Regions from separate parts of the Microcystis aeruginosa FD4 genome, predicted to be linked through region 4. Evidence: predicted binding sites of a transcription regulator. Region 4 holds the regulator's gene; each other region holds the start of a gene.
The links. The regulator NtcA, encoded in region 4, controls nitrogen genes in cyanobacteria. The targets are predictions, from matches to a motif close to TTTGTANCNNNNGNTACAAA.
Positions count from the first base shown of each region.

Region 1 (6,177 bases), 1.9 Mb from region 4:
GGCAGCGGTGGATGATAGTCGAAATATTGAATTAACAGATAAATACTGCTGTAGAGTAGCAAAACTGCCCAGGGTTGCCAGGGAGCTTCCAGAAGGGCGATAGAAAAGGGTAAAATCGTGCTTAAAACTGGCCCGAGGTTGGGGATAAAGGTGAGAAATCCTGCCAAGATAGATTGGGAAAAAGCGAGGGGAATGCCAATCAGGGATAGACCCAGGCAACTGCCCAAGGTCATAATCAACATATGACAGAAAATCCCTTTTAGCCAAGCTTTTAAATCTCGATCGCATTGTTCTAGGATCGATCGTACCCTAGAACGGTAGAAAGCAGGAAATAAACGCAGAAAACAACGGTGGTAAGCGGCAGGATCGGCGAGAATCATCAAACTCAGGCCAACAATTAGCAGTAAGCTAAGGATAATGCCGAAAGTGCCGTAAAAAATGCTCAAACCCCGGCCAGCAATTTGGTTAATCAGGGGTTGTAACTGAGCGAGCAGAGTTTTAAAGTCCGGGAAGACACTGGCCAGACTAGGATCGAGATAATCCTCAAGACTATGGACTTGTCCCCAGAGTCTTTCTATAGCTTGGGGTAATAAACTAAATAATTGGCGAAATTGTTGGACTAAAGCGGGTATAATCCCCAGAAAAATACCGATAATACCAATAAAAAAGCCAAAAAGAGTGATAATTAGGGCGTAGGAACGCTTGAGGTGATGACGCTGCCACCAAGTCACAGCCAAATTTAAAATCTGAGCGAGAATAATCGCCATCAATGATAATAAGAGAATCTGTCGAATCTGCCAGAGAATCAACAGACAAAAGACTAACAGGACTAAACCGAGGCTGCTGCCAAAAGTCATGATCAGTAAGGAGAAAAATTCCTAATCAGTTATTGTCCGTCTCCAGAGAGCAAAAACCGTGAGCAGAAAAGGAGTAAAAACCAGAATTAAAGTGTTAAGAGGACTGGGAGCGATCGATAATAAAGGGGCAAGATATTTAATTCCCAGGGAAATTAAAGCCGATATCAAGATTATTTTTCTAATAAAGCCGCTCATAGATCAATGTTTAGGTGACACAAGCACTATCTTATCCCTGAAGAGGGTAAAAATTGGTGAAAATGTGGAAATCATCCCCCATCAGTTTTATTAATACTAGGGCGAAGTGGCTAGATTTTCTGGGGGAGGTCGGTTTAGAGGGAACGGGAAAGTATGAGACAATAGAAGGGGCTTAGTCAATTAACTAGAGATATTCATTGCTAGGATTTAAGACTTGGTGGCAAGGATGAATCTCGATAGCCAATAAGATTTACCCTGTCCACCGCCTCTATCGTGCCGTCAACAATCACCGTGATCACTTTAACTCTTTTACACCCCAGTCAAGCCACGCCCCTACAACATTGGCAATTTGGCAATGATCAATCAACCATTCTCATCGGCAGGGCGCTGGATAATCATGTAGTTCTCTATAGTGCTGTGGTTTCGAGGCGGCACTTAGAAATCCGCCGTAATGATCGCGATGATTGGGAATTGGAAAATTTAGGGGCAAATGGGACGTTTCTCAATGGCAAACCGATCAAGAAAACCGCCGTCGTCAATGGTATGGTGGTTCGTTTAGCCGCCTCCGGCCCCCAAATTCAAATTCGTCTCATCGATGAGGACGAGCAACCCAAATTAATCCTCAACCCCCTAGAGGCTCCTTTGGCAGGCGACCAAACTCAGCCAGAAAAGGATACTATGGTCAACTAGAAAATATTAAATTTTTATAAAGTTTTATCAAGTTCCCTAACAAAATGTAAAAATAGATACAGAATAAGAAGTAAGATCTTTTCATTTGTTGTCCCTAAATGGGGACGACAAGGGGGATTAAAGTAACTTTAAAGCATTGCAGGGAGTCGGTGATATGACGTTAGCCTATCGAGGAGTTAAGTACGAAAGGGATTCTCTCCCCTTGGAGATGAAGACTGGAGATATCGGGGGTAAATACCGAGGTCAAGACTGGAATCACCATTATCCTCGCCATATGCTCCAATTAGAGCCGAAACTACATCGTCAGTATCGTGGGGTTGCCTACAGCACCCGTCCTCATCTTGCTGGGCAAGTTGCCCCGAACACTTGTCCGTTGCCCGTTGTCAAACCCCCTGTTGTTGTCCAAGAGGAAACCCTTTCTAGCATCCATCTGAACAATATTCGTCTTCGTCTGGAACGTCGTTTACAAATCGCTCAAGAGAATGGTGACGAAACCCTCGTTAATCTCTTGAAAAAAGAATCCCAAGACTTAGCCTTAAACTGCTAATCTAGCAGTTTTTTTGCCACTTTCCCCTCGGTTCTGCCGGGGGGAATATTTTTGGGCGCAAAAATCTTATCGATAGAAATTATCACCCTAGTTAGGATCTTACAGGCTTTCAATTATATTAGGTCGAGGTCTATTTTAGTTCGGGTTCGGATTGGGGCGTTGTATCATTTCCACAACATTTTTGATACCTTGGATAAAAGTTTGAAAACTACGGGATTTATTTTCAGTTAAGGAAAGATGGGGGGCAATCTGTTTAGAGTGGGTTCCTGCATAATACTCTTTGACTAGCTTTTGTAGTTCTTGTTTGGCCGAGTTAAGCTGGTCTGGTTCTCTGTATTTACTTTTATTTTGTTTTTGTCCGAGACTATTTAAATTATATGCCTTGGCCACCGCCGCTAAATCTCCCAGAAACCAAGATTCTAATTCATGACAAATAATCCGAATTAAGACTTGAGCATCACTGGCATTTTGACAAATTTCTCCTAGTTCCTTTTTGAGTTTTTGACAATCGTGGGAGTCCTGATCGTGGACAATAATAAATTTGGTATTGGGACTAGATTTCTTGAAAGCTTTGAGTTTTTTAGGAATAGATTTGGCTAGGTCTTGTTTACCTTAATGACTAATACATATATAGCTGATTTCTGGGGGAATAATTTTAGGTAAAAGTTCGTTTAACACATTTTCTATAGATGACTATTCTAGCAAAAATACGCTATCATAGTTCATTAGGGTTCTACTCCTTCAAACCAGCCTTGATTCCAAAGATAGCCGGGTAAATCGCCTTCTGCTACTAAGTTTTTGAGGATTTCGCTATCGGTAGCCCTATGGATTTGGGTGATACCTTGGCATTTAATTAGCCAGAAAATACTAGCTAGTGGAACCGCATTGATAAAATCGGGGGAGTGGCTAGAAACAAATACCTGACCCCCCCGATAGCTATAGTGAGCGAATTCTTCGGCTAGTTCTTTTAATAAAGTAGGATAAAGTTGGTTTTCTGGTTCTTCGACACAGAGTAGGGGATGAGGATTGGGATCGAATAGTAATATTAAATAAGCGAACATTTTCATAGTCCCGTCAGAAACATAGCGATCAATAAAAGGGTCTTTAAATGCTTGATCTTGAAAACGTAAAATCAAACGACCGTCTTCGGTTTCTTTGGCCTCCACAGAGGAAATACCCGGAACTATTTGTTTCATTCTTTCGAGAATTTGCTGAAAAATTTGGGGATATTGTTGATAAATATATTGGGCAACTGTTGCCATATTATCACCCGTGGGGGATAAGTGTTCAGCGTAAGATATTTCTTTACTTCCTCTAGCTTCGCTAATGTGAAAGTCGGAAATGTGCCAATTTTCAATCAGAGAACGAAAGGCAGTAGCGGCTTTAAAACGTTGAAATTGTCCTAATCCTTTGAGCTCTAGTATATCGTTAGATTCTAGCTGTTGTTCTTCTCGATCGAGTTCTTTATCTGGTTTACTAAAATCTTCTTCGTTGGTGATAGCATATCCTTGACCGCGGTGAAAATCTAAAAAATGAAAAGGTGCACCGTGTTCACCCCGTTTATAGCGAAGTATTTCGCGTTTGATCATGGGGCGATTTTCCTCTTGTCCAATTCTGAGTATATAAGTAACCAGACGTTCTGTATCTGAGATTTTCATCCGAAATTGCAGTTCGATTTCAATATCTTCTTTTTCTTGACCTCTGGTAATAACTTCTTTATAACCGCCGCGAATTTGTAAAGCTTGGCGAATGTTGTTTTTGAGGGCATCTCGCAGAAAGCCAAAAATATCAAATAGGGTAGATTTTCCTGTACCATTAGCTCCAATAATCACGCAAAAAGGAGGAATATCTCTTATGTGTATATTTTTAAACATACGATAGTTGGTTATTTTAATAGAAACAATTTTCATGACATAATCGAGCCGTTATAGTTTTTTTGATTATACGATTGATCAGGTGAAGATAATTGATCAATTAGCAAAAAAAAGCCAGAGATTAGACTCTCTTGGACATTGGGGGATAAATCAGCTAGAAAGTATATAAGCTCAACCGACTGAGGAAGGGACAAGAAACCAGACTCAACACAAGTTGCCCAAAATAGCGTAAATTGTCTATAAATTTGTTCAACGACTTAAATTAGTACAAATGTTTGACTGTATTATCATCGGTGCGGGGCCAGCAGGAGCGACGGCGGGTTATCATCTAGCTAAAAAGGGACGTTCGATCCTGATCCTCGATAAAGCGAAATTACCCCGTTATAAACCCTGTGGTGGTGGGGTATCCCCGGCAATTAAGCAATGGTTTGATTTTGACTTTACCCCCGTGATCGAGAATACCGTCACGCAAGTACAGTTTACTTGGAAACAGGGGGATACCGTCACCACTAAGTTAAATATGCTAGAACCGATGTGGATGGTACAAAGGGATCGTTTCGATGATTTTTTAGGTCAACAGGCGATCGCAGTCGGGGCAACCATCCAAGATAACAGCGAAGTTACCCAGATCAAATTCCTCCAAGATCACTGGCAAGTTACCACATCCCAAGGAACATTTTCAGGCAAATATCTGATTGCTGCCGATGGTGTTAGGGGTAATACCAGTCGCTGGTTAGGATTACCAGCGAAAAACGAAGCGATCGGTGCTGCTCTGGAAATTACTAACGCAGAAGCGACTATTCCACCCCAAAAAGCTTTTTTTGATTTTGGTTCCCTAAAAAATGGTTATATCTGGGCTTTTCCCAAGTCTAATGGTTACACAATTAGCGGTGGTTGTTTTAAGGGCAGCATCAAATCCGAGGAGATGAAAAAACAACTGTTAAATTATGCCCGTCAAAAGGGCTGGAATTTACAGGATTATCGCTATAGTGAGTATGCTTTAGCCCTTTGGAACGGAAATCAACCGCTACACGCCCAAAATGCCTTAATTACAGGAGAAGCGGCGGGGATTCTCGATCCTCTTATCGGTGAGGGTATCCGTCCGGCAATTTTGACGGGAGTTAAGGCAGCCGAGGCGATCGATCGAGCTTTAGCTGGGGATAATCGGGCTTTAGCGAACTATAGTCGGATAATTCGGGAAGAATGGGGGGAAGATATGGCTTTAGCGGCCAAATTAGCTGGTTTATTCTATCAATTTACCCAAATCGCCTACCATGTCGCCGTTAAACGTCCGATCGCCGGTCAACTGATGGGGCGTATTCTCGTGGGAGATTTAAAATACCGGGATGTTACGGAACAAGCGATGCAACAATTGAAAAAACGTCTATTGCCCGGATTTGGTTGGGGGTAAAACTTCTCTTACCATGGGGAGGTAACTCGATCGCTGATGGTTACTTTCCCGATCGCCGTGGGTAAAATAAATCTAACTTTGCCATCTTTGACCTTTTTATCGGCAGTAAGTGCCTCGAAATTCAGGGAGGCAGCAAGGATAATAGTTGTCTGAATATCGACTATAATGATTGATAATCTTTCTGATTAGGGGAGAAAATAAATGTCAGTGATGATTGAACAAAGCCTTGAAAAAATTCTAACAGAAATTAGTCAAAAACTAGAAAATGTCCAAAAAGATGTTACAGATATAAAAATTCAGCTAACAGAAGCTAAAGGCGAAAGACAAGTATTAAAAGTAGAAATAAATTCTGTAAGAGGAGAAATAAATTCCGTAAGGGGAGAGATAAATTCTGTTAAGGAAGATGTCAAAGAAATTAAAAGATCACAACAAGCGCAAATTTGGACAATAATTGGTATTTTAATTACTGCGGTGGGAGGTTTTTTAGTAGCAGTTGGTAAATTCGTTATTTCAGGTAATCCTTAATCATAGTCCTCAGGCAACTTAGTTCAAAAGTTATCGCTTCTTGAGGTTCAAGAGTAATTAGATGATTGAGTTGTAATA
Region 1 covers NZ_CP046973.1:1,575,820-1,581,996, forward strand. The annotation lists gene GQR42_RS08050 (AI-2E family transporter) at 1-857, opposite strand, end outside; gene GQR42_RS27595 (hypothetical protein) at 879-1,052, opposite strand; gene GQR42_RS08055 (FHA domain-containing protein) at 1,344-1,742, shown strand; gene GQR42_RS08060 (DUF4278 domain-containing protein) at 1,897-2,289, shown strand; partial or broken gene GQR42_RS08065 (DUF4276 family protein) at 2,425-2,976, opposite strand; gene GQR42_RS08070 (AAA family ATPase) at 3,015-4,199, opposite strand; gene GQR42_RS08075 (geranylgeranyl reductase family protein) at 4,435-5,574, shown strand; partial or broken gene GQR42_RS29890 (3-dehydroquinate synthase) at 5,548-5,690, opposite strand; gene GQR42_RS08080 (hypothetical protein) at 5,776-6,099, shown strand; gene GQR42_RS08085 (DUF1902 domain-containing protein) at 6,080-6,177, opposite strand, start outside.
Region 1: a site for NtcA is predicted at 1,786-1,805, ahead of GQR42_RS08060 (DUF4278 domain-containing protein). Genes of this name have one in related genera too.

Region 2 (6,177 bases), 1.9 Mb from region 4:
CGTTTAAACTCTCGATATGCTGGATATTCACGGTCGAGTAAACATCGATTCCCCGGGATAAAATTATCTCCACGTCCTGAAAGCGTTTCTCTCGCTCCGAACCGGGTGCGTTCGTGTGAGCCAATTCATCGATCAGACACAGCTGCGGTGAGCGAGCGATAATCGCTTCCGTATCCATTTCCGAGAGAGTGAATCCCTCTTTCTCTAGGATTTTTCTCGGTACGATTTCCAATCCCTCGGCTTTTTCGGCGGTCTCTTTTCTGCCGTGGGTTTCGAGCAGTCCAATCACCACGTCGGTTCCCTGCTTTCTGAGACTATGCCCCTCCTCCAGCATCTTGTAGGTTTTCCCGACTCCCGGAGCCATCCCGATAAAAATTTTATGTCTTCCCCGTCGCACAATCGTCTCCTTTTTGGCAACTTCCCTTACAGATTAAGATGATTCAATCGTAGCCGGGGGGATTGAGTATCATCAATCCTTCACCCCTGTGACTTGAAAGAGGGTGTAGGGTCTGGGCTTCGGCCGTGAGATCAGCGTTCGACCGAGCGTTCGACAAAAGCTCACGCCGAAGTCTCACGCCGAGGTCCGAACGGGTGTGGGGTGTGGGGAAGGAAACCTCTTTCATCTGTGGTGGTGAAAATTTTTTCATCGGGACTGAGAAAGAAACGTCGAGTAGGACATAAGCTGTTACTGAGATTGAGAGATTATGCCCAAGATGTCTTACGCTTTCTGGATTGTCAGGATGTTCCTTTTACTAATAATCAAGCCGAACAGCTTAAGTAGGGAGGCACAATTATTTGTAGGATGGGTTAGCGCACTTCGTAACATAATCGGGCGTTGGGTTTCATGCTTCAACCGTTCGGCAAAAGCTCACGGCCGAAGCCCAACCTACGTTCATCTTATATTTAATTCCACCCACCTACTTATAGCGGTATGCGATTGCATGAGGTACAATAGATGAGAACAATAAATTATAGACCTACGCAGGAGCCACAACCTTATGAAGCCCTATTCTGTAGACTTACGAAAAAAGATCATCGAGACCTACGAGGAGAATAATCTCTCACAACGGGAATTAGCCAAAAGATTTAGAGTAGCTTTAAGCTTTATCCAAAAACTAATCAAGCAGTGGCGTGAAACCGGCGATCTAAATCCTCGACCACATGGTGGAGGACAAAAACTTAAGCTTACTGGCGACCAAATTATCTTGCTAGGCGATTTAGTCCAAGAAAAGAACGATGCCACCTTAGACGAGTTAAGAAAACAACTCGAGGAAAAAACACAGGCGGTAGTCAGTAACTCAACGATTAGTCGAATTTTAAAACGGCTAAACCTAACCCGAAAAAAAAGCCTACACCCTAGGGAACGAGACACGGAAAGAGTGCGAAAATTAAGAGAGTAGTATTGGGAGAGAATCCGAGATGTTAAAGCGGAAGACCTGGTTTTCGTTGACGAGTCCGGCTCTAATCTAGGGATGACAAGACTTTATGGGAGAGCGGAAGAAGGACGGAGAGTGTATGGTTCGGTTCCGTTAAACCGAGGGAAAAACGTGACGATAATCGGAGCGATAGCACTCAGAGGCTTGGTCGCTTTTCTTAATGTACTTGGAGCGGCAAATGGTTTAATATTTGAAGCATTTATAGCTACCTTATTGATTCCGAACTTATGGGAAGGAGCCTGTGTATTAATGGATAATGCTTCGATTCATCGAAAAGAAACGCTCGAACCAATGCTCAAAGAAGTCGGAGCTAGACTAGAGTTTTTACCTCCCTATTCTCCCGATTTTTCTCCGATTGAAAATTGTTGGTCGAAGGTAAAAACACTGATTCGTTCAATCTCACCTCGTACCTATGCCGATCTAGAAAAAGCGATCATTCAAGCCTTTAGTCAGATTACGTTGAAAGACATTCATCATTGGTTTACCCATTGTTGTTATTGCGATACCCCTTTTAAAGAGCCTAATCAAGAGCCTGCCTAGTCATCCCTTTGTACCTCATTCAACTGAAACCCGCTATAGTCCAATTATTTTTATTAATAAATAGGGGCTGCTGAAAAAGTTTGTTGGTGGGGTTAGGAGTCAGTAGCCGGTCGTCGGTCGTCGGTCGTCAGGAGTTTCAGGCTTTGTTGTCCTCTTTTTTTTGTACCAGTTTGTGTACTTAAAGAAGGATAATACAAGGTTTTTGAAGGTCTTAATCCTATTTTCGCAGCATGAACATCGGATTTTAGCAGGTCAAAAGCCTTATTTTAAAAGGGTTTTACCATTATTCAGCAAGACCTAAATAGGGGCTGCTGAAAAAGTTTCTCGTGGGGGTAGGGTGTGGGGTGTGGGGTGTAGGGTGTAGGGTTTTACCAATTTTCATCTGGTCAATTACCTAATTTTCAGAGAAAAAGTCCCTGAATTTTCCCCCCGATCCCCGCAATGGCTGGCACTTTTTGAGGGTAAAAAAGTCTAAAAGTCCTATCCAACAAGGTTTTTAGATTTATTCAGCAAGACCTAAATATTTTACACACTTCATACTGGATAAGCAACAGGGCTACGGCACTACTACCAAATCATTACCAGAGGGGAGAGGGGAGAGGGGGGGGAGAGGGGAGTATTTTCAGTGATCAGTAAACAGTAAACAGTGAACTGAAAACTCACATCTGATAACTGATAACTGATAACTGATAACTGATAACTGATAACCTCTTTACTATTGTTATTTTAAAATCAAATGTATCAGAGGATACAGAAATCTCAAATCAAAAAAACAAAGATCGAAAAACATTGACTACTCACAGATCAAGATAAATCCCTAGGTGTTTGGTCTTCTGAAATGATTGACCCCTGTTCCTAGGATTTAGCGGTTGAACGGACATAATTGCTCGGTGATTATTTTCAAAAGTAATGAATCGACCTACTAACTCAACAAAGTAAACGAATTGACGATGAAACGAATTGCTCGAAAATCTGGGGAACTTGTCGGTTTGTTACCGAAAATTAACCCTGTCTGGTTAGCCTGTGTTCCTTTGTCCGCGATTATTTTTGTGGTTGGGAACAGGGCTGTACAGGCCCAAGATGCGAAACCCTTAACCCCCGAAGATGTCCAAAACGCCCTCAATACAATCTGGGTTTTAATTGCCGCCATACTCGTGATCTTTATGAACGCGGGTTTTGCGATGCTAGAAACGGGATTCTGTCGCCAGAAAAACGCCGTTAACGTTCTCGCCAAAAACCTGATCGTTTTCGCCCTCTCCACCATATCATTTTGGGCGATCGGTTTCTCCCTGATGTTTGGGTCTGTCAGTAACGAATTTTTCGGTACAGGAGGTTGGTTCCTCAGCAGTAGCGATCCTGCCACCTACGTTATGCCCGCATATTTGCCCACCTCGGTGTTTTTCCTGTTCCAAGTGGCTTTCGCAGGAACGGCAGCAACCATTGTATCTGGGGCTGTGGCAGAACGGATTAAATTCGTCGATTTCCTCGTTTTTAGCTTAATTATCGTCGGTATCATGTACCCGATCACCGGTCACTGGGTTTGGGGTGGCGGTTGGTTAGCTGACCTTGGTTTTAAAGACTTCGCTGGTTCGACGGTGGTTCACTCGGTCGGTGGTTGGTCTGCTTTAACGGGGGCGGCAATTCTCGGTCCGAGAATGGGAAAATACATTAACGGTCGCACCAGTGCCTTACCCGGCCATAACATGAGTATTGCGACCCTGGGTTGTTTAATTCTCTGGATTGGCTGGTTCGGTTTTAACCCCGGTTCTGCTTTAGCGGTCAATGAAACTGTACCCTATATCGCTGTCACCACTAACCTCGCCGGGGCCGCGGGGGGCATTGCCGCTACCTTTACCGCTTGGGCGAAAGATGGTAAACCCGACCTTTCGATGATTATTAACGGTATTCTCGCCGGTTTAGTAGCCGTTACTGCCAGTTGTGATGGTGTATCCTATTGGTCGGCGGCAATCATCGGTTTAATTGCTGGTGTGGTCGTGGTTTACTCGGTGGCTTTCTTCGATAACCTGAAAATTGATGACCCGGTGGGTGCAACTTCCGTTCACCTTGTCTGTGGTGTGTTTGGAACCTTAGCCGTCGGTATCTTCAACAAAGATGCAGGTTTAATCACCGGTCAATTGCAACTGTTGATTAACCAAATTATCGGGATTGTGGCAGTGGGGGCATTTACCGTGATTGTTAGTGGTATTGTTTGGACAATCCTCAAGGCTACCCTCGGTATTCGTGTTACTCCCGAAGAAGAATTGGAAGGTTTGGATGTGGGTGAACACGGCATGGAAGCCTATAGCGGTTTCGTCAAGGAGTCCGATATCGTCGCCGGTAGCTATTATGCTTCCAGTGTTGACATGGAAACGCCTAGCGCTCGTTAAGGTGAACCTTGTCAAGATAGATTAATTGATCCCCGACAAAGTTAAAGAGAAAAGGAAGAAGGCCTCGCCCCGATGCGATCGGTGGCTATAATTACCTTCTAAACCTTTTCTCTTTCGGTTTTTGTCTCTTTCCAGACAGAAAAAAATAATCTTGCTACTAACCACCAACCGTCAATGAAAAAGATCGTAGGAATAATCGTACTTTTGCTGGGACTGGGATTCAATTGCGGAGTTGCCCCGGTTTTTGCGGAAACCATCACCGCCGCTCCCCCCAATCCGATTAGTTCTGGGGATACCGCTTGGATGCTGATCTCCTCAGCTTTAGTTTTATTAATGACCCCCGGACTGGCTTTTTTTTATGGGGGTTTAGTCCGTTCCCGTAACGTCCTCAACACCATGATGATGAGTTTGGTGGCCATGGGTGTCATCGGTGTAACTTGGGTGCTTTGGGGTTATAGTCTCGCTTTTGATGTTACCCCGGGTAAAAGTGGCTTTGGTGAAGGGATCGAAGCTTTTATCGGTGGTCTGGATTGGCTGTTTCTCAACGGAGTCACCGCCACCGCACCCGATAGCACCGGCTATGCTCCCACGGTTCCCCATCAAGTGTTTATGGTCTATCAGATGATGTTTGCCATCATCACCCCAGCTTTAATTTCGGGTGCGATCGTGGAAAGGGTCAACTTTAAAGCCTATTTTTGGTTTTTACTGCTTTGGTCTACCTTTATCTATTCTCCCCTAGCTCACTGGGTTTGGGGTAAGGGTTGGTTGGCAGCTACTGGAGCGCTGGATTTCGCTGGTGGAACCGTTGTTCACATTAGTTCTGGGATTTCCGCACTGGTGGCCGCTTGGGTAATCGGTCCGCGTCGCAGTTTTGGTACCCAAACCTATGCACCCCATAATGTGCCGTTTGTTCTCCTAGGTATCGGTTTACTCTGGTTTGGTTGGTTTGGTTTTAACGGTGGTAGCGCGCTTTCCTCTAGTTCCCTAGCCACGACAGCTTTTGTTAATACCAGTATCGCCGCTTCGGCTGGTGGTTTGACATGGATGCTTATAGAATGGATTTTACGGGGTAAACCGACAGCGATCGGTATTGCTAGTGGATTTTTAGGGGGATTAGTGGGTATTACTCCCGCTGCCGGTTTTGTTCTACCCATCGGTGCGATTCTCATTGGTTCGATCACTGCCCTTAGCTGTTTTTTTGCGGTTAGTCTCCGGGCAAAATTGCGCTTTGATGATTCTTTGGATACCTATCCTGTCCATGGTGTGGGTGGGACGGTAGGGGCAATCCTTACGGGGGTTTTTGCGACTAAATCGGTTAATTCCTTCGGTAATGACGGTTTACTATTTGGCAACCCCGGCTTAGTTTGGACGCAATTTGTTGGCGTTGCTGCTACTTATATCTTTGCTGCCGTGGGTACTTTCGTCATCCTGAAAGTTCTCAGTTTATTCATGGATTTGCGGGTCAAACCGAATACGGAAGCGGAAGGTTTGGATGTTCCTCAACACGGAGAGGAAGCCTACGGACAGGAATTCGAGTTTGGTAACAGCCTTTCCTACCAAGAAAATCTGCCCCCCACAAATCCTCGAGAAAATTATTAGCGATTCCAATCAGCTATCTATCTGGCTAACAGAGACGAAATTTCGTCTCTATCAATGTCTTCTCAGAAGAATTGGACTAGGTCTAATTGTTTTTCCATTGCATCATCTTGAATCTAGACTAAAAGCCCATTGATATTGATCACTGCGGCTTTGATCTCTTATCACTTCTGCCTTGCTAGTCTTATGTTAGGCTGCCAATTGACCTAACCCTGTGC
Region 2 covers NZ_CP046973.1:1,550,524-1,556,700, forward strand. The annotation lists gene GQR42_RS07930 (universal stress protein) at 1-397, opposite strand, end outside; gene GQR42_RS07935 (hypothetical protein) at 632-781, shown strand; gene GQR42_RS27585 (helix-turn-helix domain-containing protein) at 999-1,400, shown strand; gene GQR42_RS27590 (IS630 family transposase) at 1,413-1,976, shown strand; gene GQR42_RS07945 (ammonium transporter) at 2,927-4,363, shown strand; gene GQR42_RS07950 (ammonium transporter) at 4,538-5,962, shown strand.
Region 2: a site for NtcA is predicted at 2,712-2,731, ahead of GQR42_RS07945 (ammonium transporter). Genes of this name have one in related genera too.

Region 3 (6,177 bases), 1.0 Mb from region 4:
CCGAATGCTTCGCCCCTACAGGACGCGGGCCGATGAAGACGCAAGGTGTTGAAGCGCGATTCTCTCAAAATCTTGCACCTGTTTCGCCAGAAAAGCCACAAAAACCTTACCTTGCCTACATTTCACATTTATTCAGCAAGCCCTAATTATGACGATTGCCATCATAATGAATTCTCGCCCCGGCCCATTGTAATTTTTCCTGTAGAGTCTGATAAAAAGAATAGCTTTCCCGCAGGATAATAAATTGGGCGAATTTTTCGGCTTTGGTAACTCCCACCCATTGCCCGGGCCAAATGGAAGTGGCTAAAGCACCATCCATCCAAAGTTTAGTATTTAATTCGTAGTCTCCCAGGGGCCAAATACTGACCAGAGATGCTGGGGGAATGACAATCGGCCGACTGGAGAGACTCAAGGGACAAATCGGGGTGACGGCGATCGCTTCCATGCCGGGGTGTATAATCGGGCCATTAGCGGAAGCGGTGTAACAGGTGGATCCCGTGGGAGTAGCCACTAATAAACCGTCCCCTTGGTACTGATCTACTATCTCCCCGTCCACTTCGATTTCGAGGATCGAGGTGGGCATCCTATCGATACTAGCGGGTTTCACACACATCTCATTTAGGGCATAAAATGCCTCGCTCACTGGCTGCGGGTTTCTTTTATCCCCTTCATAGATTCTGGCCGTTAACATCATCCGTTGTTGTACCGCATAGCGATCGGATTGTAAACGCTCCCAGACCGTCTCGGTATCTTGAAAAATCTCCAAAGGTTCCGTTAAAAATCCCAGATGGCCGCCGACATTCACCGCTAAAATTGGAATGTCTTCCTGAGCTAAATAGCGAGCGGCGGCTAAAATGGTTCCATCTCCCCCCAAAACGATGGCAAGGTCGATTTTTTCCGATGCTGAGGCTAAAAATACTGGATAGGGATTATCTTTAAAGCCACTGGGTCCCATTAAAACTTTACACTGACGGGCTTCTAACTGTTTAGCGCATTTTTCCGCCCATGCTTTACTTTGGGGATGGTTGGCCTTATGGGCAATGATTACTTGTTTTAACTGCACAGAGTTGAGACCTTGTTCGGAGGTTCTATATTTTTAACAATAGCAAGACCGGGCAGATCGGTTGACAAGTAACAAGTAAAAAGTGGGTTGGGAGATGGGGAAGTGGGGAAGTGGGGAAGTGGGAATTATGAATTATGAATTATGAATTGGGGAGACCACTTCGTGCGCGACGTTCGGACGTTCGGCGAAGCTCAGTCGAGCCGCGAAGCTCAGTCGAGCCGTTGCGGGGGGAAGTGGGGGAATTTCAACTAAAACCCCAAAACCCCAAAACCCCAAAACCCTATCACCCTATCTCCTCTTGCCTCTTGCCTCTTGCCTCATCTCAACTGGCAATTTAAATACTTAACAGCTTATAATTGTATTAAGATATGTAACAATTCTCTGGCAAACTCTTGACAAAGGATAACAAATCTGATCTACCAAAAAACAGGAAAGGTTTTATTTCTATGACATTAATTCAAACCGCCCAATTATCGCTAGAAACTTCGGCTTTAGCCTTTTTTAAGCAGACAGAAGGACGCTGGCAATCCCAGAGACGTTATTACACCCTCACCCAAGAAACGGAACCCCAAGAAGTTATCAGCGCCATCGAGATTAAATATTTACCCCAAGGCAGCGAACCATTAATTCAACTGGCCCGTTTACATAATCTGGAAGATACAACTTTATTAGGTGGTACGGAAGTGACTTGGCAAAGTAATTATCTCCGTCCCCAGAGTAAAAAACCCTCCAACGGTTCGACTATATTCGGTATTTTAGATAATATTCTCTATCGCGATCGGGGATTTGCGACGGATAAACCCGTTAGTGCCATTTATACCTTTCCTAACCCCTCTACTCTCTGTCTGAGAACAGAATACGCCGGTTCTGTCTTTGAAGAAGAAATTAAACTCATCGGTCAACAATATCGCACCCGACAAACTATTATCTCTCGCGCCGGTCAAGAATTGATGATCGGTCAATATCTAGAAAAACGGGTCAATTAGTCAAAAAAATGGCGGCTATTCCCATAATTTTGACTTTTATCCTAGGAATAGGGCTGAAATCAAATCAGCCCTTCCCATAACTTCCCTTTAAACTGGGGTTAAATTGTCTTGATTCTGACTAGCGAGAAACTTCTCTAATTCCGTAATCGCATCGGCATCGACCTTAGTTTGCATCGGACAGAATTTCGGTCCACACATCGAACAAAACTCCGCAGTCTTATAGATATCTGCGGGTAAAGTCTCATCGTGGTATTCCTTAGCGCGATCGGGATCCAAGGATAACTGAAATTGACGATTCCAATCGAAATTATAACGAGCTATGGAGAGTTCGTCATCACGATCGCGCGCCCCGGGACGATGACGGGCGATATCTGCCGCATGAGCCGCTATTTTGTAGGCAATTAAGCCATTTCGCACATCTTCAGCGTTGGGTAAACCGAGATGTTCTTTCGGAGTGACATAACATAACATCGCCGTCCCGTACCAACCCGCCAGAGCAGCCCCGATCGCCGAAGTGATATGATCGTAGCCTGGGGCAATATCGGTGACAAGGGGACCAAGAACATAGAAAGGTGCTTCGCTACACTCCTCCATTTGTTTTTTCACATTAAATTCAATTTGGTCCATGGGAACATGGCCCGGTCCTTCCACCATCACCTGTACATCGTGTTCCCAAGCGCGACGCGTCAGTTGGCCGAGGGTTTTCAATTCCGCTAATTGGGCTGCATCAGAAGCATCGTGGGTACAACCGGGACGCAGGGAGTCACCGAGACTAAAAGAAACGTCATAACGCCTGAAAATCTCGATAATTTCGTCGAAATGGGTGTAGAGAGGATTTTGCTTGTGGTGGTGTAACATCCACTTAGCAATAATACCACCCCCCCGGGAGACAATCCCGGTCAGACGGGTTTTGACTAAAGGTAGGTGTTCGATGAGGATTCCCGCGTGAATCGTCATGTAATCTACCCCTTGCTGGGCGTGTTTTTCGATAATATGGAGGAAATCTTCGGGGGTGAGTTTTTCAATATTGCCGTGAACACTTTCCACCGCTTGATAGATGGGTACAGTACCGATGGGGACAGGAGAAGCATTGATAATCGCGGTGCGAATTTCGTCCAAATTACCGCCACCAGTGGAAAGATCCATCACCGTATCCGCGCCGTATTTGACTGCTAGGTGTAATTTTTCCAGTTCTTCGTTAATATTCGAGGAGTTGGGTGAAGCCCCGATATTAGCATTAACTTTACACTTAGAAGCAATACCGATCGCCATAGGTTCGAGATTGAGGTGATTGATATTAGCGGGAATAATCAGTCTTCCTCGGGCGATTTCGCTGCGAATCAATTCGGGAGAGAGATTTTCCCGTTTTGCCACATACGTCATCTCTTCGGTAATTATCCCCTGACGGGCGTAGTGCATTTGCGATACATTTGCTTGTCCGCGCCGGGGGGCAACCCATTCTTGTCTCATAATTTTATTTCCTCTGTAAACAGCTTCCCTACGCTGGAATTACCCAGTCTCAGGTTCTAAGGGTCTTTCTCAGCCTGATTGCCTCAGACACCCCTAGCTATGACGGCAATTGTATCACTGTTGACGACTGAGGAGATCAAGCTTAAGATTGTTGTTTGATTGGGAAGTAATACTAAATCCGTTGAGTAACGCACAGAAAACGGGTTTCTCCGAGAAACCCGTTTTCTACTCATGCACTCATGCAAAACGGAGAATAAATAATCAGTTTTTAATAACTGGATTTAGTATGATTACTGTTTACTGTTCACGGCAAAAAACTCCCCACTTCCCTGCTGATTCAAAAAAAAGGGCAGGCAAAGGCCCACCCTAGGATTAATGATTAGTCAATCAAACCTTAGACATCGTAGTAGAGAGAGAACTCGTAGGGGTGGGGACGTAAGCGCATCGGGTTAACTTCGTTATCGAGTTTGTAGGTGATCCAGTTTTGGATAAAGTCTTCGGTAAAGACACCAGAATCGGTCAAGAAAGCGTGATCTTTTTCGAGACTTTCTAGTGCTGCTTCTAAAGAACCGGGGGTAGAGGGTATTTTTGACAATTCTTCGGGACTGAGTTCGTAGATATCCACATCGAGAGGTTCTCCCGGTTCAATTTGATTTTTAATCCCATCAATACCGGCACAGAGCATAGCTGCAAAAGCGAGGTAGGGGTTAGAAGTCGCATCAGGACAACGGAATTCTAAACGTTTGGCTTTTGGGTTGCTTCCCGATAAAGGAATCCGAATCGAAGCGGAGCGATTACCTTGGGAGTAGGCCAGGTTTACAGGGGCCTCAAAACCGGGGACGAGACGCTTGTAGGAGTTGGTGGTGGGATTAGTTAAAGCTAAGAGTGCGGGAGCGTGTCTAAGCAAACCACCGATGTAGTGCAGTGCCATTTGGCTAAGTCCAGCGTACTTATCCCCGGCGAACAGGGGTTGACCATCTTTCCAGATAGACTGGTGAACGTGCATCCCAGAACCGTTATCACCAAAGATGGGTTTGGGCATAAAGGTGACGGTTTTACCGTATTTCTTAGCCACGTTCTTGATGCAGTATTTGTAGGTCATCAAGTAGTCGGCGGCCCGTACTAGGGTAGAGAATTTAATCCCTAGCTCGTTTTGACCACCAGTAGCGACTTCATGGTGATGTTTTTCAATGGGAACTCCGCAGTCGGCCATGGTTAAGAGCATTTCCGTGCGAATATCTTGAGAGGTATCGGTGGGACTAACGGGGAAATAACCCTGTTTGTAGGCGGGTTTATAGGCAAGATTTCCGTCTTTTTCGTCTTTACCGCTATTCCAACGACCTTCGACACTATCCATGTAGTAATAGCCGGAGTTGGCGGTTTGGTCAAAACGAGCGCTATCAAAGAGGAAAAATTCTGCTTCCGGTCCAAAATATACGGTATCACCTAAACCGGTACTGCTAAGATAATCGATCGCTTTCTGAGCAATAGAGCGAGGATCGCGGCTATACCATTCACCGGTTCTCGGTTCTTTAATGCTACAGATCATGCTGAGGGTAGGTTCCTTGTAGAAGGGATCGATCCAAGCAGTGGTAGGATCGGGAACCATGGCCATATCGGACTCGTTAATTGCTTTCCAACCGCGAATACTGGAACCATCGAAGGCCACACCATCGCTGAAAGAGCTTTCATCGATTTGGTCGTAGTAGAACGAGCAATGTTGCCAGATACCGGGCATATCAATAAATTTCAGGTCAATAATCTTAATATTGTTGTCCTGAATCATTTTCAAGACTTCTTGTGGCGTTTCGGGCATGGAAAACTCCTTTGATGTATGGATCGGTTCTTAAGCTTCTCAAAAAAACCATCCTAAACAGTCACTTTCGCAGGTTTTGTATTTTTCGATACAAAATCTTTGATCCTAGCTTGAAAAAATCTGTAATTTCCTTGTTCAGGTCGGTAATGGCTCCGAATGGCGATGTCTTTTCCCAACCTGCGCTTCCCTTAGCGATCGGATTGGGCTATTATCTCAATTTGGGAAAGGCAATCCCTCTGCCCTAATGTTTCAGAAAAACGATAGAGTTGAAAGGGTTTTTGTTTGCATCTTTCAAAAATAACTAGAGAATTAATATGGCCATCAATAAAGTTGGACTTCGAGAAACCTTAGAAGCATTGCGGGTTGAACTGAGTAAATCTATCTTAGCCGCTGAGGGTGAGCAGATTCGCTTTGAAGTGGGTGAAATTGAATTAGAGGTTCAATTTGTGGTTGAGCAGTCGAAAGAAGGCAAAGGTGGGCTGAAATTTTGGGTAGTAGAAATGGGTGGGGGTGTCACCAATAAGGATACGATAACCCATAGAATTAAAATTCCCCTTAAACCCATTTGGAAAGATGGAAAACCTGTATTGACAGGAAGTGATGATATTCCCGATTAGAATTTTATACCACTAGGGACGCAATGCTTGCCCCCAAAGCAGTTAATTTGTAGGATGGGTTAGCGAAGCGTAACCCATCGCCATCCCAGAATAATACGTTACATCAATCCGATAAGTTATGGCCCAATTCCAACCCGATCGCGCTTTAGAAATTGTTGCCCCTAAGTATGGCACTGCCTATCGAATTGGGGGACGTTTACTCTTGACTTGTCGGCATCTATTTGA
Region 3 covers NZ_CP046973.1:4,505,959-4,512,135, reverse strand. The annotation lists gene GQR42_RS22445 (NAD(+) kinase) at 143-1,063, opposite strand; gene GQR42_RS22440 (phycobiliprotein lyase) at 1,510-2,049, shown strand; gene thiC (phosphomethylpyrimidine synthase) at 2,137-3,519, opposite strand; TPP riboswitch at 3,528-3,624, opposite strand; gene glnA (type I glutamate--ammonia ligase) at 3,914-5,335, opposite strand; gene GQR42_RS22425 (trypco2 family protein) at 5,650-5,952, shown strand; gene GQR42_RS22420 (NB-ARC domain-containing protein) at 6,071-6,177, shown strand, end outside.
Region 3: a site for NtcA is predicted at 5,411-5,430, ahead of glnA (type I glutamate--ammonia ligase). Genes of this name have one in related genera too.

Region 4 (6,177 bases):
TAAAAATTTAGAAGGAGCAATAAAGGTTAAATCGTTCGCCGAAAAATCGGAAGCTGCAATATATCCTCCTGGATTGCCACCAGTAGCAAAATAGGTAAGGTTAGCAGGGGTACTGGGAGGATTATTACTTGCTGAGTTTTGATAATAAACTGTTGTCCACCCTTCGGCATCTGTATCAAATGTGCTACTAACAGTTGCAGCTTGAACAGGTACAATCACGAAGGTACTAACAGCTAAAACAGAGGAAGCGATCGCAACTTTTAATAAGTTTTTCTTACCTCCCCCGCAAAATCAATCAGTTTTACTAATGTCATGATTGAAAAGCCTCCGGAGAATTAGATTTGAGTGATTGTTTAGGGACTTGCGTGGGAATAATATCCCCAGCTTTGAAAATCGCTCTGTAGAAGAATCAGACTAGCCAGATGGCACATTATCAAAGCGCAAGTCCCTTATTGGAAGGGGGTTCTCGAAGGCTCTCCCCCTACTTAGGGTGATCAGCAAACCCCCTCCGCGCGGAGGGCGCAAGCTTTGCGCCCCTACAGTAACGGATTTTGTCCACAATGTAGGGGCGAACTGCGTTCGCCCAAAAGGTACATTATCAAAGCGCAAGTCCCTTAGTTGTATAGTAGTATAGTAATGAAGCTTTCTGGATTGCTCAGGGGAAATTTAAGGAAGTCTTTGGGATCGCTTTAGGAAAGTTAATCATTGGATAAAATCAATGCTAGGGAATATTTAAGGATTTTTTGAGGGCAGTTTGAACTTGGTTTAGGATGTCTGAGGGTAAAATGCCTAGTTTAGGATTGAAAAACGGACTGGTTGACCGTCGCAATCTTGTCAGTTCTGATTACAGAGGTCTTCGAGGTCTTCTAAGAGAGAAATTTGTTCTGAGAGGGGAAGTTGATAGACTAGGGTTTTGATTTCTTCAAGGGTTAGGGTGGAAATCATAAGACTCTGGGGTTGTCGAGATATACATTTATGTCAAGCAAACGCTTAATCCCTGACTTCAAATGGACAACGAAGTCAGGGAACTTTTGCCGATGATAATTTAGGGGTTACAGTTTTCGGTTTAAGGCTGCACCTATTCCTATTGATCAGTCATCAGTGATCAGATGTGAATTTTTAAGTGTGCAGTATTAAATAGAAGTTTCCTACTGTCTTTTTACTGATTACTGCTCACTGTTTACTGCTCACTGATTACTGTTTACTGCTCACTGATTACTGTTTTTAGACGCGGAACGGACTACCAGCGATCGCCAGCCTCATAAATTGTTAAACGTCCGGCCCCTAGATATAATCCAGGGGAATTCTCCCCGGGGGGATAAGCAGTAATTCCAAACTGATAGACACCACCATAATCAGGATTTCGTACTGGTTTCAGACCGATGGAAACGGTATTACCGGGGGGAACAGGAGGATCAAAAATGACCGTGATCGTCTGAGTATTGGGGTCAAAAGTGGTGGATTTTAGGGTTAATTTTTCGCCTCGCTGATTGCGATCGCCAAGAAAAGCAAAGGTTTGATCGACCAGAAAAGCAATAGTTTGAATATTAGGCTGCTGTTGTAGGGTTACTTTGCCCAAGGGCGCCCCGAGAGACGGCGGCAGAGCGATGGTAAGATAGTATTTTGCTCCCCAAGCACGCACGGATTGGAAAGTAGCGAAGAAATTAACCAGAGTGGGAGAGCTATCAAAAAATACTCTGCCATCGGGAAATTGTCCTGCGAGGGAAACAGAAGCATCAAAAGCGAGTATAGCAATCAAAGCGAGTTTAGATAGACTTTCAGTCTGTTTTAAAGGCAAAAAAGGAATTTTCAAGGTAAAAGCTACAATAAAATATTGATTGTCAAGGGGAATTATAGCAAATTCACTTAACCCTAAACCGCTGCCAAAAGTCAAAAAGCCTTGATTATTTATCATTGCCACTTTTAACAGTTCTTCGGTAGGTAGTATGCTAGGGACTCTTTGCTTATCCTGAAAACCCTATGTGTCAAGTCCGGTATTTGTGATTGCATAACAAGTACCGAAGAGCCGAAATTTTCAATCCCTGCCTAATTATTGAAGTTTTATCCCCTTCCACCTCCGGTTATGATCGGGGTGATCAATTTCGTTATCATCGTTCTATACCCCAATTAAACCAATATCTTCTCGTCAGTCAAGGGGAGATACGAATAGAATCCTATAGGCAAACATCAGAAAATCATTAAAAGGGAATTATCTCCCTAGATTCTTTAGGAATTAGCTTAAATCTTGCCGATATTTACGAAGAAATTCATTTTAATTGAGGAATAATTTATGAATGATAACCTTTTTTCTGTGATCTAGGTTATAATCGGGAGGATTAAAAATTCTGTGACAGAGAAAATGCTAACTCGATCTCCTACCAAAACCCTCAGCTTAGAAGAATATCGTAATTTAGAAACTAGAGCAGAAACTAAACACGAATATCACGACGGGGAAATTATCGAGATGACAGGGGGAAGCATCAATCATAATCGACTGGTACGCAATTTAATTCGCTTGTTAGACAATGCTTTAAGGAAAACTATTTATGAAGTCTTTCCCAGTGATTTGCGACTATGGATACCCCAATATAATCGCGGTTTATACCCAGATTTAATGATTATTGCCGGGGAACCATTATTTAGTGATAATCGCAACGATGAAATTTTAAATCCCTGTCTGATTATCGAAGTTTTATCCCCTTCCACCTCCAGTTATGATCGGGGTGATAAATTTCGTTATTATCGTTCTATACCCCAATTAAACCAATATCTTCTCGTCAGTCAAGGGGAGATATTAATAGAATCCTATAGCAAAACCTCAGAAAATAATTGGTTGCTGCAAGAATACACCCTAGCAAGGGGAATTATCTCCCTAGATTCTTTAGGAATTAGCTTAAATGTTGTCGATATTTACGAAGGAGTCGATTTTAATCTCAACTCCTAACTTTAGCTATCTTTTAAGAAGACGTACTAAAAATAATTTTACCGTCTTTTACCGCCACTAAACGCAAAGTTAAAGGTCCAGATGTATTAGTTTTACTAGCAGCAACTGCCTCAAGTGTCTCGATAGAATTACCCGACTTTTTCACTTGACCGATAAAGTTAACTACCGTAGTTAATAAACCATCTTCCACTTGAATTGACCCTAAAACTCCCGCACTTCTAGCGCGAAATTGAGCCGAAGCTAAAAGTAAATCTAAGCGCTTTTGTAGGTCTTCTTCTGTCATATTTTGGGGATCAATGGAAACGGCAGCGATCACCTGTTTCTCCTCAAAAACTCGTTGATTGGGAACCACATCAGCAAAGACACGAATCTCGGTTTCTCCTAAGACATAATTACCTGCGGAAAGGATTCTCACCACATATTCTTTACCGTCCTGTAATTGTTGACTTAACTGTTCTACCTGTGCTTTTGTGATCTTAACTAAACGCTGGTCAAAATTAGGCTGATTCGGTTGGGTAGCACGGATAGCATTCATATTCGCTTCTCGCAATAACTTATCGATAACAGCGACAATAGCTTGGGGATCGACAATACGAAAAGCTCCGAAAGATAACACCTGTCCCCGGAAAATAGCGATTTGTTTTTCCCGCAATTCTTGATAGGTTTGATAGTATTGTTCTAAAACTTCCACTTCCCGCTTAAGAAAAGCCATTTGGGTTTCTAAATCTTTTAATTTTCCCTCGCGCTGTTCCAAAGCCAAATTTTTATCCACAATCGATCGATCGAGTTCTCCAATACGTTGATCCCGGCGATCAATTTCTAGCTGTAGGGTTTTTTGTTGAGTTTCCAACTGTTGAAGTCGCGCTTGTCTGGTTGTTAATAACTTTTGTTGATTAGCTAACTCTTTATCTCTAGCTTGAACGGTGGTTTGTAGTTGATTTATCTGACTAGAAAGAATTGATTTTTGTTGGGACAATTGATCCCGTTGACCAGTTAACTGTGCCTTTTGATTAGTTAAAATAACTCGTTCATTATTTAAATTAGCCACTTCCTTCCGAAACTTTTCCAACTGTCCCGAAACTAATCGCAAACGTTGACGAGAAGCTTGATAATTTTTGTTAAGAACCTCTAGACGTTTCTGCACGGCTATCTGTTCACTTTTAGCCGTTTTTAAAGCCTTTTCCACCTGATTTTTTTGTTCGGTGGTTTTTCTTACCTGACTTTCCAAATCCTTAATAGCGGCACGACGTTCATTTAAAAGGCGATCCAGTTCAAAAACCCCTTGACGCAGGGATTTACTAGAAGCAAACAAGACAATTAAAGTCGAGCCAGCGATCAAAATTCCCGTTACAATCGTCATTAAAGTTGCGGTTTGTTTCGGACGCAGATTAAATAAACGCATCCTTTTCTTACCGATACGGCTACCTATGCGATCGCCAACCGCCGCTATCAGACCACCTAAAACCACGATGGCCAAAACTAAAATATAAGCGCTAGTCATCCAGAATTTAGGTAAATTGTTGACTGAGAGCGACGGGATTATGGACGGTAATTTTCTTCTTGTAAATTGAGACCATTTCCTGATCCCGCAGCTCTCCCAATAAACGGGTGACAGTGACGCGAGTAGAACCGATCGCTTCGGCGATCGCTTGGTGAGACAATTTTAGATCCACCCGGATGCCATCGGTGGTGGGAACCCCAAAATCACGACAGAGAATTAATAAAAAACTGACCAAACGTGAACCCATATCCCGGTGAGCTAAGGTTTCGATCATCATTTCCGTTTGCAGAATCCGCGAGGACAACCCCTGCAACATCAACATTGATAAATCGGGATTATTGCGGAGGGATCTTTCTACCTGCTCGATCGGGGCCGAGAGTAATTCTACCGGAGTAAAAGCCACGGCATGATAAAAACGATCCGATCGCTGACCAGTCAGTAAGGATAGCACACCAAAGACGCTATTTTCCCGCAGTAGAGCCACGGTAATTTCTTCTCCCGCTTCATAGACTCGCGACAACTTAACGGCTCCTTTCAGCAAAAAATAGACTCTTTCAGCGGGATCTCCGGGGAAAAAGATAGTTTTGCCACGCTCGAACAACTCCACCACCGGGGGGAAATTGCCGCTGCCGATTCGACGGAACACATCTGCTAGGGGTTTATCTTGTATTAATGATAAGTCCATCTCACATCCAAAAAAGGGGAAAATTGTTTTTATTATGCAACGAGTGTCACCTCTATTAAACATAACCGCTGCCTAAACTGGGAAAAGTTTTGGGCGCTTTTTGCCAGACAATGGGGAAGGGGTGATCATTGCTGCCCCCTTATCTGTATCCCTATTATACCGAATCTCGCTGGGGTCGGCTATTGGGGAGATTTTTGTAAGAGAAACGAGAACTATGTTAGATTTAACGGGAAAAAACGCCCTAGTGACAGGAATTGCCAATAATCGCTCGATCGCTTGGGGAATTGCCCAACAACTCCATCAAGCTGGTGCAAATATCGGTGTCACCTATCTCCCCGACGAAAAAGGCCGCTTTGAGAAAAAGGTGCGAGAATTGGCCGATGAACTTAATCCCGCTTTTTATCTCCCCTGCGATGTCCAAAATGACCAACAGGTAGAAGATACTTTCGCTACAGTGGCGGAAAAATGGGGCAAACTGGATATTTTGATTCACTGTCTCGCTTTTGCCGATAAAGAGGGTTTAACGGGGGATTTTACCGCTATCCCCCGGGAAGCTTTCACTAAATCCCTAGATATTAGCACTTTTTCCCTAACCCGTCTAGCGCGATCGGCTAAACCCTTGATGACGGAAGGGGGAAGTATTATTACTCTTACCTATCTCGGTGGTGTCAAGGTAATTCCTAACTATAATTTAATGGGGGTGGCAAAAGCTGGTTTAGAAATGAGTGTTCGCTATTTAGCTGCGGAATTAGGGGGCCAAAAGATCCGAGTTAATGGTATTTCTGCCGGTCCAATTCGCACCTTAGCATCTTCGGCCGTGGGGGGAATTCTTGATATGATCCATCATGTGGAAGAAATCGCCCCTTTACATCGCACGGTGACACAAATTGAGGTGGGAAATACGGCTGCTTTTTTAGCCAGTGATCTTTCTAGTGGTATTACCGGACAGATTATTTATGTAGATTCCGGTTACGAAATTATGGGAATGTAGTTTTAAGTAGGTAGGTGTTAAAAACCATCAGCACCCCCCTTATTAAGGGTAGTAGG
Region 4 covers NZ_CP046973.1:3,497,756-3,503,932, forward strand. The annotation lists gene GQR42_RS17500 (PEP-CTERM sorting domain-containing protein) at 1-219, opposite strand, end outside; gene GQR42_RS17510 (DUF2808 domain-containing protein) at 1,241-1,813, opposite strand; partial or broken gene GQR42_RS17515 (Uma2 family endonuclease) at 2,005-2,280, shown strand; gene GQR42_RS17520 (Uma2 family endonuclease) at 2,360-2,944, shown strand; gene GQR42_RS17525 (DUF3084 domain-containing protein) at 2,958-4,445, opposite strand; gene ntcA (global nitrogen regulator NtcA) at 4,453-5,130, opposite strand; gene fabI (enoyl-ACP reductase FabI) at 5,345-6,121, shown strand.